DNA from 3 places in the Metabacillus hrfriensis genome. Region 3 is predicted to be linked to each of the others. Evidence: predicted binding sites of a transcription regulator. Region 3 holds the regulator's gene; each other region holds the start of a gene.
The links. Region 3 encodes LexA, which represses DNA repair genes until DNA is damaged. Its sites were predicted from a motif close to CGAACATATGTTCG; they were not measured.
Positions count from the first base shown of each region.

Region 1 (4,908 bases), 1.1 Mb from region 3:
GAATTCCTCCTGATTTTGAAAAATAAAAAAACCTTTTCATCCAATTAAAAATAAAGGACGAAAAGGTTTCCGCGGTACCACCTTCATTGGGAAATGCATGATGCATGACCCCAACTTAATATCCCGTAACGAGGGATCACGTCAAGTTTGCCTGAGAGCTCACAGGGCAGGTTCAATCAGCAAGAGGACGGTGAAACCTTTCAGCCGGCGGATTTCACTCTCTGGTTATCATTGCTTGATTTACTATTCCTGTTCATTGCTCAATCTATATTCATTTCCTGCATTCGTGCATTAAAGTGATTTGTTCATCATTATGCGAGGTTGGACATGTGTTTGTCAAGCGGATTTTTTTCCTATTTCTGCAATGAATTATTTGAAAATAATGACACATTTGCAGTGAACGTGTAAAATAAGCTTTATAATTAATGAATATACATTCATAAGTCATGCGTTGAATATATTAGACTTATATAAAAATAACAAATGAGGAAGATGGTATGAAAACAAAATCAGATATGATCATCAAATTAACCTTGCCGACTCCTTTTCCAGTAGGAGATGTGAATGTATACCTTGTAAAAGGAGATAGGCTGACACTGATTGATGCCGGACCTAAAACACCAGAAGCCCTCACTGCCCTGAATACTCAAATGGAGCAGGCCGGATACAGGATTGAAGACATTGAACAGGTCATCCTGACGCATCATCATCCAGATCATGTCGGGCTGCTTGATTACCTGCCCCAATCGGTGGATGTGACCGGGCATCCATATAATGCGCCTTGGATCATGCAGGATGAGTCATTTATGGCTTCTCAAAAAGAATTCTTTATGAAACTGTTCACGGAATTTGGCATTGATGAGCGGCTGCTTCCTTATTTGGCTCAGTTTGATTCGTCGATGAAATATGCATGCAAACGGAACTTAACATCATCTCTCAGGGAAGGAGACTCTGTTCCTGGCATGGACGGCTGGCATGTGATTGAAACCCCGGGACATGCCCAAACGCATATCGCCCTTTACCGTGCGGAGGATGGCCTGATGTTTGGCGGCGATCATCTTCTTCAGCATATTTCGGCAAATCCGCTGCTTGAGCCTCCAATGGATGGGGGAGAGCGGCCAAGACCTCAGATCCAATTTAATGAATCATTTAGATCCCTGCTGAAAATTCCAATTTCAAACGTATTTTCAGGACATGGGGAAACGGTGCTGCAGCCGCATGAACTCATTCGCTATCGCTTGAAAAAACAGGAGGAACGTGCATTTGAAGTGCGCGGCTATATAAAAGAAAAACCGATGACAGCATTTGAAGCTTGTCAGAGGCTCTTTCCGCATCTTTATAAAAGACAAATGATGCTCACTATGTCGGAAACGGTTGGACAGCTGGATTATTTAGAGGCATTGGGAGAAATTAAAGGGCATATGGAGGGAGCAAAGAAAATTTATTCTTGCTGAGGTGTACGAAATGAATGAAAGACTGAAAAACCGCTACGTAGTCATAACAGGAGCGTCAGGCGGAATTGGCGAAAAAATGGCGGTGCTTGTGGCTAAGAGCGGCGGACATCCCATTTTACTTGCGAGAAGATCGGACCGTTTGGCTGCTGCTGCTGAACACATTACAAAAAATTACCATGTTTCTTGTCTTTACTATCAGCTCGATGTCAGTGATCTGAATGCTGTTCAGCAGACATTTGACCAGATGATGAATGACATTCCGCAAATTGATGTTCTGGTTAATAATGCCGGATTCGGTATTTTCAACACTGTTCTGGATGCTACTCTTGAGGAAATGAAATCGATGTTTGAAGTGAACGTCTTCGGCTTAATCGCATGCACAAAAATGGTGCTTCCTTCCATGAAGAAGCGAAACGATGGCCACATCATCAATATCGCTTCACAGGCAGGAAAGCTTGCCACGCCTAAATCAAGCTTATATGCTGCTTCCAAGCATGCCGTGCTCGGGTTTACAAACAGCCTGCGGATGGAGCTTTTAGAAACGAATATTCATGTCACATCGGTTAATCCTGGCCCTATTAAAACAGACTTTTTCGAAATCGCCGACCAAAGCGGCAACTATGTAAAAAATGTGGAGCGTTTTATGCTGAATCCTGATAGGGTGTCAGAGAAGATTGTGGGCTCCATGCTCTCTGACAGGCGTGAAATTAACTTGCCCGGCTGGATGAATGCGGGCAGCAGCTTTTATCAGCTTATGCCCCGTTTGTTTGAAAAAGTGGCGGGGAAGGCGTTATCAAGGAAATAAAACAAAACCGGCCCATCGGCCGGTTTTGTGCTTTTACAGGGGAATTCGGGATAATAACATTGTGCTGTTCGCTTGCCGGCTGAATTTTTCTGCTTGCGGTATTCGGCTGACAAACGGCAGAAGCAAAAAAAAACGCTTTGGCTGATTAAAATCCGAAAAGGCTGAAAGATTTGCAAAAACGGCTGTGAAAATCCTCATTTCGGCTGTATGATACAAGCGGCTGGGTCAAACCTGCCCTTTTCTGTTGAGTTCTTATCTCCCTGCCATATCTGAATGGCCTGTTTCGCTTTTCTGACTATAGCTCCTGATTCGTCACATATCCATACACAACATCCTCAACTACTTCAAACCATTCCGTTTCTTCCTGCTGCTTTTTTTCTATTACTTTTGCCACAAGATCATGTGCTTCTTTTTCACTAAGTGATCCCTCTAGCTCATATTGCTGAAAGGATTGCTGAATCATTTTATAAATCCATTTTTCATCCATGTTCCACCTCTTCTTACACATGATTATAAGCGGGTTTTCAGCGGATGCCAAGCCGGTGTTTTAGGAGTATAGGATCTATAAAATTTTACGCATTGTCCAGCTCCGCCGCCCAACTCCTCGGCCAGAACGGATTCGTCAGCAAAGTTATCTGACTCCCGGAGTTAAACGGGCGATTCCGCTTTTCGCGGGAAAAACTACCATTGAAATCGAACGTATATTCGCTTACTATTAATCATACAATAGAAACGAACATATATTCTGTCATGAGGAGTAAGAACTATGATTGAGGATTACAGTCAATTTCCAAAACGAAAAATTCTGTGCATTGACATGAAAAGCTTTTATGCAAGCTGCGCAGCGGTCCTGTATGGACTCGATCCGCTGACATGCCATTTAGCTGTTGTCGGCGATACAGAGCGGCAGGGGAGTATTGTGCTTGCAGCTTCACCTTGTCTGAAAAAGGAATTTGGCATTAAAACCGGATCTCGTTTGTTCGAAATTCCAAAAGATCCCCGCATTCGCATTGTAAATGCAAAGATGGCCTCCTTTGTCCGGATCTCAACCGAGCTTACGCGTCTCTTCCACCGGTACGTTCCAAAGGATGCCATCCATACGTACAGTGTGGACGAGAGCTTTATTCAAGTCGATGGAGTCGAGGGGATATGGGGAGATGCCTGGACCATTGCAGACAAAATCAGAGATGATATGGAACGCGAATTTTCCCTCCCGTGTGCGATTGGCATCGGTCCTAATATGCTGCTCTCTAAAATCTGCCTTGATTTAGAGGCGAAGAAAAAAGGAATTGCGGAATGGACGTACGATGATGTGAAGGAAAAGCTCTGGAAGGTCGCGCCGCTCCGGGAAATGTGGGGCATCGGCAGCCAGGTTGAAAAAACACTGAACCGGATGGGAATCTTTAATGTGGGGCAGCTTGCGCGTCATCCGCTTGAGGTCCTGGAGAAAAAATTCGGCATTATGGGAAATCAGCTCTATTATCATGCCTGGGGCGTGGACCTGTCTGAAATTGGTGCACCGATTCTGCAGGGGCAGATCAGCTTCGGCAAAAGCCAGATTTTAATGCGGGACTATCCCGACCCGAAAGAAGTGAAGCATGTCATCCTTGAGATGTGCGAGGAAGTCGCAAGAAGAGCACGCAGCCACCGGAAAGCGGGCAGAACAGTCAGCCTTGGGATCGGCTACAGTCACGATGAACTTGGAGGCGGATTTCACCGCTCCCGGACGATGCGCCAGCCGACCAATATCACAATGGAGCTTTACGAAACATGCATCGCATTATTTGATCAATTTTATGCAAATAAAACCGTCCGGAAAATTTCAATTGCTCTGTCCAATATTGAAGATGATGCCGAAATGCAGCTGGATTTGTTTCAGCCTAACCGTGAAAAAGAACAGATCCTCGGTTATGTGATGGACTCCATTCGGGGAAAATACGGCTCAGATGCCCTGCTGCGCGCCGTTTCCTATACAACCGCCGGCACCGCGAGGCACCGCGCCAAGCTTGTCGGCGGACATAAAGCTTAACAAAAGGAGGGATCGTCATGATTCGGGACCGGGGCAATATCAAATGGACATCCATGATGCTGCCTGAGCATGTGAAAATTTTACGGGAGCTTGAGATCGAACAGGGATATGCAGCCAAGCCTGCGGTGGATGAGCAGCAGCTGGAGCATTTCAATGAATTGATCAGTCTTGCCATGGAAGAAAACCGTGAGCTTGCTTTTACGTACTATGAAAATCATGGTTTCCATGTGCAGGAAGGATATGTGCATTATGTAGATCCGATCCGCGGATGCATTCGGATCGTGAATGGAGAAGAAGCCCGCTTTGATCTGCCATTGAACAAAATAACAGATATCCGCGAGAAATAGACTGTCTTTTGAGACAGTCTTTTTTGGTTTTGCAATTTGACTAATGAAAATGGCAATTCAGCTATAAAAATCAGAAGTTTGGCTAATAAAAATCTCGAAACGGCTAATAAAATCAGGTTTTTCGCTATAAAACTTTTTCAACATAGTGAATTTATCAGCGGCCTTATTCAGCGCGCACAACTGACTGAAACGTCCCCTTGTGAGATCCATCACAAAACGGCATCCTCTTTGATAACCCGCAGCGGCAAAGGGAAAAGCTTTGTTTCGTTTGAA
Region 1 covers NZ_CP126116.1:3,474,613-3,479,520, reverse strand. The annotation lists gene QLQ22_RS17220 (MBL fold metallo-hydrolase) at 498-1,454, shown strand; gene QLQ22_RS17215 (SDR family NAD(P)-dependent oxidoreductase) at 1,465-2,259, shown strand; gene QLQ22_RS17210 (YqzH family protein) at 2,555-2,746, opposite strand; gene QLQ22_RS17205 (Y-family DNA polymerase) at 3,026-4,288, shown strand; gene QLQ22_RS17200 (YolD-like family protein) at 4,306-4,635, shown strand; gene QLQ22_RS17195 (CDGSH iron-sulfur domain-containing protein) at 4,799-4,908, opposite strand, start outside.
Region 1: QLQ22_RS17205 (Y-family DNA polymerase) is a predicted target of LexA. The motif match lies at 2,954-2,967, and genes of this name have one in related genera.

Region 2 (4,908 bases), 1.1 Mb from region 3:
TTCCAGATTCCGATTATTACGTTTGAAGATGTTACAGGGTTTTTCCCTGGTATTAAGCAGGAACACGGGGGAATCATCAGACACGGAGCAAAGATTTTATATGCCTATTCAGAAGCAACCGTTCCTAAATTGACGGTTATTTTGCGAAAGGCCTACGGCGGAGCATACGTTGCTCTGAACAGCAAATCTATCGGAGCGGATCTTGTTTTTGCATGGCCGAATGCCGAGATTGCCGTGATGGGTCCTCAGGGTGCTGCGAATATCATTTTCGCTAAAGAAATTGAAAACAGCGAAAATCCTGAAGAAACAAGAGCAAATAAAATCGAAGAATACAGAGAGAAGTTCGCAAATCCTTATGTTGCTGCGAGTCAGGGTATGGTTGATGATGTCATTGATCCGCGGGATACAAGAATTAAATTGATTCAGGCACTTGAAATGCTCCGGACAAAGCAAGAGCAAAGACCTGCCAAAAAGCATGGGAACATTCCGCTTTAATACACTTTATGGAGGAATACATATGGTTAATCAAGAACGCTTAGTTAATGAGTTTCTGGAGCTTGTGCAAATTGATTCAGAAACAAAATTCGAAACAGAAATTGCAAAAGTGTTAAAAGAAAAGTTTTCATCACTTGGTGTTCATGTTGTTGAAGATGATACAACGGGTGTTACCGGGCACGGTGCTGGAAATTTAATTTGTACTCTGGAAGCTGTAAAAGACGGAGTAGATCCGATTTATTTTACTTCACATATGGACACTGTTGTTCCTGGAAAAGGCATTAAGCCCTCTATTAAAGATGATTACATCGTAACAGACGGTACGACGATTTTAGGTGCTGATGATAAAACAGGTTTATCCGCGATGCTTGAAGCCGTTCGTGTATTGAAGGAAAATAATATTTCTCATGGAAAAATCGAATTTATTATTACTGCCGGTGAAGAATCAGGCCTTGTAGGAGCGAAAGCCATTGATGGATCTCAGATCACGGCAAAATTCGGATATGCATTAGACAGTGATGGAAAAGTCGGGACAATTATTGTTGCAGCTCCAACACAAGCTAAAGTAAAAGCAACCATTTTTGGCAAGACGGCTCATGCTGGTGTCGCCCCTGAAAAAGGCGTATCTGCGATCACGATTGCTGCAAAAGCAATTGCTAAAATGCCTTTAGGCAGAATTGATCAAGAAACTACAGCTAATATTGGCCGTTTTGAAGGAGGCACGCAAACAAACATTGTTTGCGATCAAGTGAATATCTTGGCTGAAGCGAGATCTTTGGTTTCTGAAAAAATGGAAGCTCAAGTGGCGAAAATGAAAGAAGCTTTTGAGAGCGTTGCTGCTGAAATGGGCGGACGTGCTGAAGTGGATATTGAAGTAATGTACCCAGGCTTTAAATTTGGCGAGGGAGATCATGTTGTAGAGGTCGCTAAAAAAGCGGCAGCAGCAATCGGCCGGACAAGCGAGCTTCAAACAAGCGGCGGAGGCAGCGATGCCAATGTTATTGCCGGGTTTGACATTCCAACTGTGAATTTGGCAGTCGGGTATGAAGATATCCATACAACCAATGAAAAGATGCCGATAGAAGAGCTTGTGAAAACAGCTGAGCTTGTTGTCGCAATCATTGAGGAAGTAGCTAAAGGCGAATAATCCAAAAAGAATGGCAGGCGCAGCGATTGCTCCTGCTGTTTCTTATTTCAGAAAATAGAGGTGTTCAGCATGAAAAAGAGAGAAAAAGCAACTTTTGCCGGAGGATGCTTCTGGTGTATGGTGAAGCCGTTTGACGAGCAGCCTGGGATCATTGAGGTTGTTTCTGGCTATACAGGAGGAACATTAGAAAATCCTTCTTATGAACAAATTAAAACAGGTGAAACAGGCCACCTGGAAGCTGTGGAAATTACATTTGAACCTGAAGTATTTTCATATGAAAGACTGCTCGAGTTATATTGGCCGCAAATTGATCCGACAGATGATGGCGGTCAGTTCTTTGACCGGGGCAGCCAGTACCGCACAGCCATTTTTTATCATACAGAAGAGCAAAAGCTAAGAGCAGAGCAGTCAAAAGCTGCGATTGAAGAGAGCGGGCGCTTTAAAAAGCCGATTGTAACTGAAATCCTGCCGGCAGCTCCTTTTTACCATGCAGAGGAATATCATCAAAAGTTTTATGCGAAAAATCCGGAGAAATATAAGCAAGAAAGAGAAGAATCCGGAAGAGAAGAATTTATAAAGAAAAATTGGAAGAAGTAAAAACGAAGCTCACTGCCTTATAACAAGACAGCGAGCTTTTTTGAAGTTTTTAAATAGTATTTTCGCTTTGTGCCGATAATAGTTTGTCAAAGTGTGCAGCAGGGTACCTTCCTTTCCACGGCCGCCTTTCTTGTTTAAGAGCAGATTAGGGAACTGATTCTTGCCTTCATCATAGGTCCCTTTCAGATTTAAAGGACAGTCGGAAAAAATGAACAGTGCCGCCATTTACCTGATGGCGGCTTTTTTGGATTATATGATAAAATGGAAAGAGAACGATTGTTTGGAAAGAAGATGAATAAGATGAAAGAGCTAAGTGGACCAAGAGTAATTTTACATGTGGACATGAACAGCTTTTATGCATCTGTTGAAATGGCTTTTGAACCCGAACTTAGAGGAAAGCCGCTTGCAATTGCAGGAAACGTTGAAGAACGAAAAGGAATTGTGGTTACTTGCAGTTATGAAGCGAGGGCTAAGGGAGTGAAAACGACCATGCCGCTTTGGCAGGCGAAACGGCATTGTCCTGAACTGATTGTCCGAAAACCAAACTTTGACCGTTACAGAAAAGCCTCTAAAGCCATGTTCGGCCTTTTACGGGAGTTTACACATCTGGTAGAGCCCGTTTCAATTGATGAAGGATATATGGATTTAACGGAGTTTTTAAAGGAGGGTAACCCTCTTCAAATCGCTAAGACCATTCAGGACAGGCTGATGGAAGAGCTTTTGCTGCCGGCAAGCATTGGTGTAGCACCTAATAAATTTCTCGCCAAAATGGCATCCAACATGAAAAAACCCCTCGGCATCACTGTACTCAGAAAGCGGGAGCTGGATAAGACCCTATGGCCCCTTCCTGTAAGCGAAATGCATGGGGTTGGAGAAAAAACGGCCGAGAAATTAAAAACAATTGGTATTCAGACGATAAAAGACCTTGCAGGTGCTGATGCGATCGGATTAAAGCAGCTTCTCGGAATCAACGGCGAGCGCCTGAAAAAAAGAGCAAATGGAATAGATGAAAGAGAGGTAAACCCTGACTCCATCTATGATTTTAAAAGCATTGGAAACTCAACTACTTTATCAAAAGATACGACAGAGGCAAAAATCCTGTATGAAACTCTGAACCGTCTGTCACATTCAGTAAGCAGCAGAATGAAACGAAAGGATGTTCTCGGCACGAAAATCTTTACGACGATTCGTTATTCTGACCGAAGCACATATACTCGAAGTAAGAAACTGAATAACCCAATTGTTGAGACAGAGGATATTCTTACACATGCTAAAGCGCTGTTTGATAAGCACTGGACGGGTGAACCAATCCGGCTTCTTGGCGTAACATGCCAGGATCTCGTTCCGAAAGAAGATGCTTATAAGCAGCTGGATCTTTTTTCTTTTCAGGAGGACGCAAAAAAAGAACCTCTTTACAAAACGATTGAAGATATTAATAGAAAATATGGCGGCAGCATGGTGAAACGCGGGATGAAAGTGGACAAATCAGAAGATGATAAAACAAGCGGCACAAGTTTTAATAAAGATTTTTTAAGGGAATAATTAAGGCGCTTTACTTGATAAAAGCAAGGCTCCTGTGTTATTTTTACATGAAGAATCCATGTAACTGTATACATGAGCTCTGTATATAAAAAATAGATTGAGAAGGGAAGTAACATAATGTCAAAACAGCAAATTGGCGTCATCGGTTTGGCCGTCATGGGCAAAAACCTCGCTCTTAATATAGAAAGCCGCGGATATTCCGTATCGGTTTATAATCGTTCTTCTGATAAAACAGAGGAGATGCTGAAAGAAAACAGCGGTAAAAATCTGGTTGGTACATACAGCATTGAAGAATTTGTTCAGTCACTTGAAACTCCCCGCAAAATTTTACTGATGGTTAAAGCGGGCTTTGCAACAGATGCTACAATTGAACAATTGCTTCCTCATTTAGATAAAGGGGATATTTTAATTGACGGCGGAAACACGCTGTATACTGACACACAGCGCCGCAACAAGGACCTTGCCGAGAGCGGCATACACTTTATCGGCACTGGCGTATCCGGCGGTGAAGAAGGGGCACTTAAAGGGCCATCAATTATGCCTGGCGGCCAAAAAGAAGCATTCGATCTAGTAAAGCCTATTTTCGAAGCGATTTCTGCAAAAGTTGATGGTGATCCATGTACTACATACATCGGTCCTGATGGTGCAGGTCATTATGTGAAAATGGTCCATAACGGAATTGAATACGGCGACATGCAGCTGATTTCAGAAGCTTATTTTATTTTGAAAAATGTTCTTGGTCTATCTGCAGAGGAATTGCATGAAGTATTTGCGGACTGGAATCAAGGCGAACTTGACAGCTATTTAATTGAAATCACTGCAGACATCTTCACTAAAACGGATGAAGAAACAGGAAAGCCGCTTGTTGACGTCATTTTAGATACTGCAGGCCAAAAAGGCACTGGAAAATGGACAAGCAAAAGCGCCCTTGATTTAGGTGTTCCTCTGCCGATTATTACAGAGTCTGTTTTTGCACGATTCATTTCTGCCATGAAGGATGAGCGCGTGAAAGCAAGCAAAATCTTATCAGGACCTGCTGTTTCTCCTTTTGAAGGCGATAAGGCAGAACTGATTGAAGTTGTGCGCAAAGCTCTTTATATGAGTAAAATCTGTTCTTATGCTCAAGG
Region 2 covers NZ_CP126116.1:3,491,080-3,495,987, reverse strand. The annotation lists gene QLQ22_RS17310 (acyl-CoA carboxylase subunit beta) at 1-495, shown strand, start outside; gene QLQ22_RS17305 (M20/M25/M40 family metallo-hydrolase) at 518-1,642, shown strand; gene msrA (peptide-methionine (S)-S-oxide reductase MsrA) at 1,712-2,239, shown strand; gene QLQ22_RS17295 (DNA polymerase IV) at 2,540-3,781, shown strand; gene gndA (NADP-dependent phosphogluconate dehydrogenase) at 3,899-4,908, shown strand, end outside.
Region 2: QLQ22_RS17295 (DNA polymerase IV) is a predicted target of LexA. The motif match lies at 2,509-2,522, and genes of this name have one in related genera.

Region 3 (4,908 bases):
TATGTTCAGAACTCAAGTTCACCCTTGGGAAAGAGAACAGTATATGTATCAATATTAATTACACAAAAACCCTTCAGCAGATGTTGAGGGGTTTTTGTGTAATTAATATAGAAAAAAGCATCGGCATTACTCAGTCAAGGTTTTCAGATTTTCCCTTATCAAAATAGTCTTTAAGCAGTCTTATGATTGCAATCCCGGCAAGTACACTCCCTACAGCAATACCTGATAAAGCTACAACGAGCGAAATATATTCAAAAACAGAATAACCGGCAAGCTTGCTCCACTCAATTTTCCCCCGCCAGTCTTCAATCACCAGATTCATTCCGTAAATCCCGGAAATAACAGTATAAGTCGTTAAGATCAGCAATAGAGAATTATGACGTTTACTTGCAAATTTTTCCTGATTTTGATAAAGACTGTCCATCGTGTTTATTACCTCTTTGTAAAGAGTTTCAATTTTAAAGCGATCTTTCATCAAAACAGAAAGCTCTTGTCCCTCAGTCCGGCTGCTGATTTCAGAAAAAATATATTTGGCGGTAAAATTGGCAATCGATCTGATCAGTTTGTCCATTTTATCTTGTTTTTGGTCAATATAGAGCTGTGAATAACTGTATGAAAGCTTTAAAAGGACAATTTTATAAAATAAGTGCAGAATCATATTGTAATATAGCTGGCCATACATTTCTTCAGCAATGAGTTTTTCATTTTTGCTGTCTCTGCTGATGCATGTAAATGTATGGTCGCTGATAATATGAAAACTATCCGGGGACCACCTGTCATAAACATGATCATTTACGTATTTTTCGATGTACTTTTGATTGGTTGCAGAGATGTATGGCTGTTTTTTTTCTTTATATCCATTCATATGTCCGATTCTGAATAAATCGTTATTTGTTATTTGATCATCAGGAGCAGCCATTAAAAAACTGGATACGAACATTCTTTCATCAATAAAATAAGGAAGGCTGCCCAGATAAGTTGATTGATCATTCTCGCTTTTTTCTATGAAGGGGACGATGAATGGACAAAGGTCCTGGAAGATAAAATCCTGAGTCTTGTCAAAACGTTTTTCACCACAATAGAGAACAGTACCTTTTTCTTCTGTAATTGAGGGCTCGAGAACGCGAAAATGATCCATAAAATCCAGTGCATCACTTAAAGAGAAATCTTCATTGTTATTGTAAGGGTCTGTTCGAATCGTTACCATTCCGATAGAGAAAGGACAAAGGTAGATATCAATTGAATGAACCTTCAAAGAAAATGAATTGTGTGCAGTATCAAGTCTGCATTTCAAATTTAAAGGCTTTGAGTAACGGTTTATCGCTTTTTCTTTATATTTGTCAGGGAATAAGATTTGTTCTATGTACGGCATAAAATAATGATTCAAACGTTTATGCGGGATATCAATGCTCTCCCCGTAATATTTATTTTGCTGTTTAACATTCTCAATTGAAAAAAATTCAAACCCGTTGGCTAACAGCTCCTCAATTAACTCCTTAGTGCAGTCCTGAGCCCATGAAAAGGGAAAAATGAATTGGCAATTCGTTCGCAGTATGGTTATTTCATCATGAATAATATTGGAATTCATAGGTTACCTCTTCTAAATTTTATCAATTATTATATATTCCCCTTGTTAAAGAGCATAAAACGCCAAAATAAAAATCTTTGCTGAGCAGCAAAGATTTTTAATGAATATTCCGGTAAACCCCAATGACTTTCCCTAAAATTGAAACATTTCGCAGAATAATAGGATCCATGGTTGAATTTTCAGGCTGAAGGCGAATGAAGTCTTTTTCTTTAAAGAAACGTTTTACTGTTGCTTCATCATCTTCTGTCATGGCAACTACGATATCTCCGTTATTTGCTGTTTTTTGCTGTTTAACAATTACCATATCCCCGTCCAGAATTCCAGCTTCTATCATACTGTCTCCCATAATCTCGAGCATGAATACTTGATCATCTGCTGCTGCAAACGTATCAGGAAGCGGAAAATATTCCTCAACATTTTCGATGGCTGTTATAGGGGAACCCGCTGTAACCTTACCGATAATCGGAACATTTATAACATTTGATCTTGGAATATGTGAAGTCTCTTCTTCTAAAATTTCAATGGCTCTGGGCTTAGTTGGATCGCGTCTGATTAGTCCCTTGCTCTCTAGCCTGGCCAGGTGGCCGTGGACAGTTGAACTAGAAGCAAGGCCGACAGCTTCGCCAATTTCGCGAACAGAAGGCGGATAACCTTTTTTCTGAACTTCTAATTTGATGAAGTTTAAGATATCCTGCTGTCTTTTTGATAATTTTGTCATCTTATGCACCTCGCGTCCTGTAATTTATGTTGATTATAGCATGTTTTTCCTGTGCATACAAACATAAGTTCGAAAAAATCCGTTGACAGAAACGTTTGTTCGCATTATACTAAAAATATCAAAAGTGCGAACAAACATTCTATTTCGAGGTGGGGATTATGTTGAAAGAATCTTTTTCTTATTTACTCTCATTTTTTATCGTCGTTATTGTTGCTGTCTTTGCTTTATCTTATACTGGTGAAAAAGACAGAATGGATCACTACGTAAATATAGAAGTTACTGAAGGGGACAGCATCTGGAGTATTGCTGACAAATTTAAAGAACATCATAATCTTTCTAAGTCAGATTTTGTCGAGTGGGTACAGGAAAAAAACGGTATGGAGACTGCAGTAATTAAACCTGGTGAACAAGTCTTTATACCCATTGAGAAGACAGCCTTTTATGAGGTCAATCAAATAGCAAGCAAGAAATAGGGAAGTGAGAACACTGAACGCCATCATCTATTGCAGAGTCAGCACAGTGAAAGAAGAACAGGAAACATCTCTTTTAAGACAGAAGGAAGAGCTCATAAATCTTTCTGAGCAGCACAGCATGAATATTGTAAAAGTGATTGAAGAGCAGGCCAGCGGCTATGATATAGAGAGGGACGGGATATTTGAACTGTTTGACTGCATCAAAAATCAGCAGGTGGATGCAATCCTGATCCAGGATGAAACAAGGCTTGGGAGGGGAAACGCCAGAATTGCACTCATTCATTTTCTTCTAAAAGAGGGAATAACACTTTATTCCGTTACACATAACGGCAGGCTTCTGCTCTCAGAAGCTGATTCTATGGTGCTTGAAATCGTCAGCATTGTTGAAGAATATCAGAGAAAGATTCATAATCTGAAAATCAAAAGAGGCATGCAGCGTGCGGTCCAAAACGGGTTTAAACCTCAAAATAACCTGTCTAATATTCATGGGAGCCCCGGGAAGGAAAAAAAAGAGCTTCCTGTTTCAGAAATTGTCCGCTTAAAACAAAACAAACTGACATTTGCAGAAATTGCTGCTACTTTGAGAGGCTTTGGCCATGATGTTTCAAAGGCAACAGTACATAGAAGATATCAGGAATATATGAAACAATCAGGAGACCAATAAGTTGTCTTTTACAGTCATTTTTAGTACGATAGCATAGTGAATCTATCTACAAAAAGGAGTTACCATTATGCTTTCAAAAGAAAAAATGGCTAGAATCAATGAACTTTCAAAAAAGGCTAAATCAAGCGCTTTGTCACCTGAAGAACTAAAAGAACAGCAAAGCCTGAGACAGGAATACCTGCAGGTGTTTCGCGGTTCCATGAAAAATACATTAAAAGGCGTTACGATCCTCGACCCAAACGGTACGGATGTAACACCTCAAAAACTAAAAGATGAGAAGAAGCGAAACCTTCATTAATAAAAGGAATACGTCAATTTGTGATGTATTCCTTTTCAATTTGCACATAATACATTAGAATAGTTTCTTACACATCTTAATGCACTATTACATTTCATTATTAATGGTTGTATCCTAAAGTGTGTACCGCTATGATAAGAAAGTAGAATGTTATTTATGAAAGGATGATCAAATTATGTCACATTCAATTCAAGACTTATCTATTGCTACGATTCGAACATTATCGATCGATGCAATCGAGAAAGCAAATTCAGGACATCCTGGAATGCCTATGGGGGCAGCTCCAATGGCTTACTCGCTTTGGACACAATTTATGAATCATAATCCTAAAAACCCTGAATGGTTTAACCGTGATCGTTTTGTATTATCAGCTGGCCATGGATCTATGCTGCTGTATAGTCTGCTTCATTTGTCAGGCTATGATCTATCTATGGAAGATCTTAAATCTTTCAGACAGTGGGGAAGCAAAACTCCAGGTCACCCTGAATTCCATCACACAGCTGGTGTAGATGCAACTACAGGTCCATTAGGCCAGGGAATCGGCATGGCTGTTGGAATGGCCATGGCAGAGCGCCATCTTGCACATACATACAATAAAGAATCATATCCTGTAGTAGATCATTACACATACGCTATTTGCGGAGATGGCGACTTAATGGAGGGTATCTCTTCTGAAGCAGCTTCTCTTGCAGGTCACCTGAAGCTTGGCAAATTAGTCGTTTTATATGATTCAAATGATATTTCTCTTGATGGCGACTTAGATCGATCATTCTCTGAAAATGTTGAAGATCGATTCAAATCTATCGGATGGCAGGTCATCCGTGTTGAAGACGGCAATAATATAGAAGAGATTTCTAAAGCAATCGAAGCCGCTAAAAAAGATGAAACTCGTCCAACGTTAATTGAAGTGAAAACAACAATCGGCTATGGCTCTCCAAATATGTCCGGAAAGTCTGACGTACATGGCAAGCCGCTTGGGATTGACGAAATTAAATTAACAAAAGAAGCTTATGCTTGGACATTTGAAGAAGACTTTTATGTTCCAGAAGAAGTTTATGCTCATTTCAAGGAATCTGCTGAACAATTCGGAAATAAGAAAGAGCAGGCATGGAATGATCTTTTCGAAAGTTATAAAAAAGAATACCCAGAGCTTGCAAAACAGCTGAA
Region 3 covers NZ_CP126116.1:2,423,880-2,428,787, forward strand. The annotation lists gene QLQ22_RS12080 (magnesium transporter CorA family protein) at 131-1,588, opposite strand; gene lexA (transcriptional repressor LexA) at 1,686-2,306, opposite strand; gene yneA (cell division suppressor protein YneA) at 2,465-2,779, shown strand; gene QLQ22_RS12095 (YneB family resolvase-like protein) at 2,793-3,443, shown strand; gene QLQ22_RS12100 (DUF896 domain-containing protein) at 3,511-3,741, shown strand; gene tkt (transketolase) at 3,917-4,908, shown strand, end outside.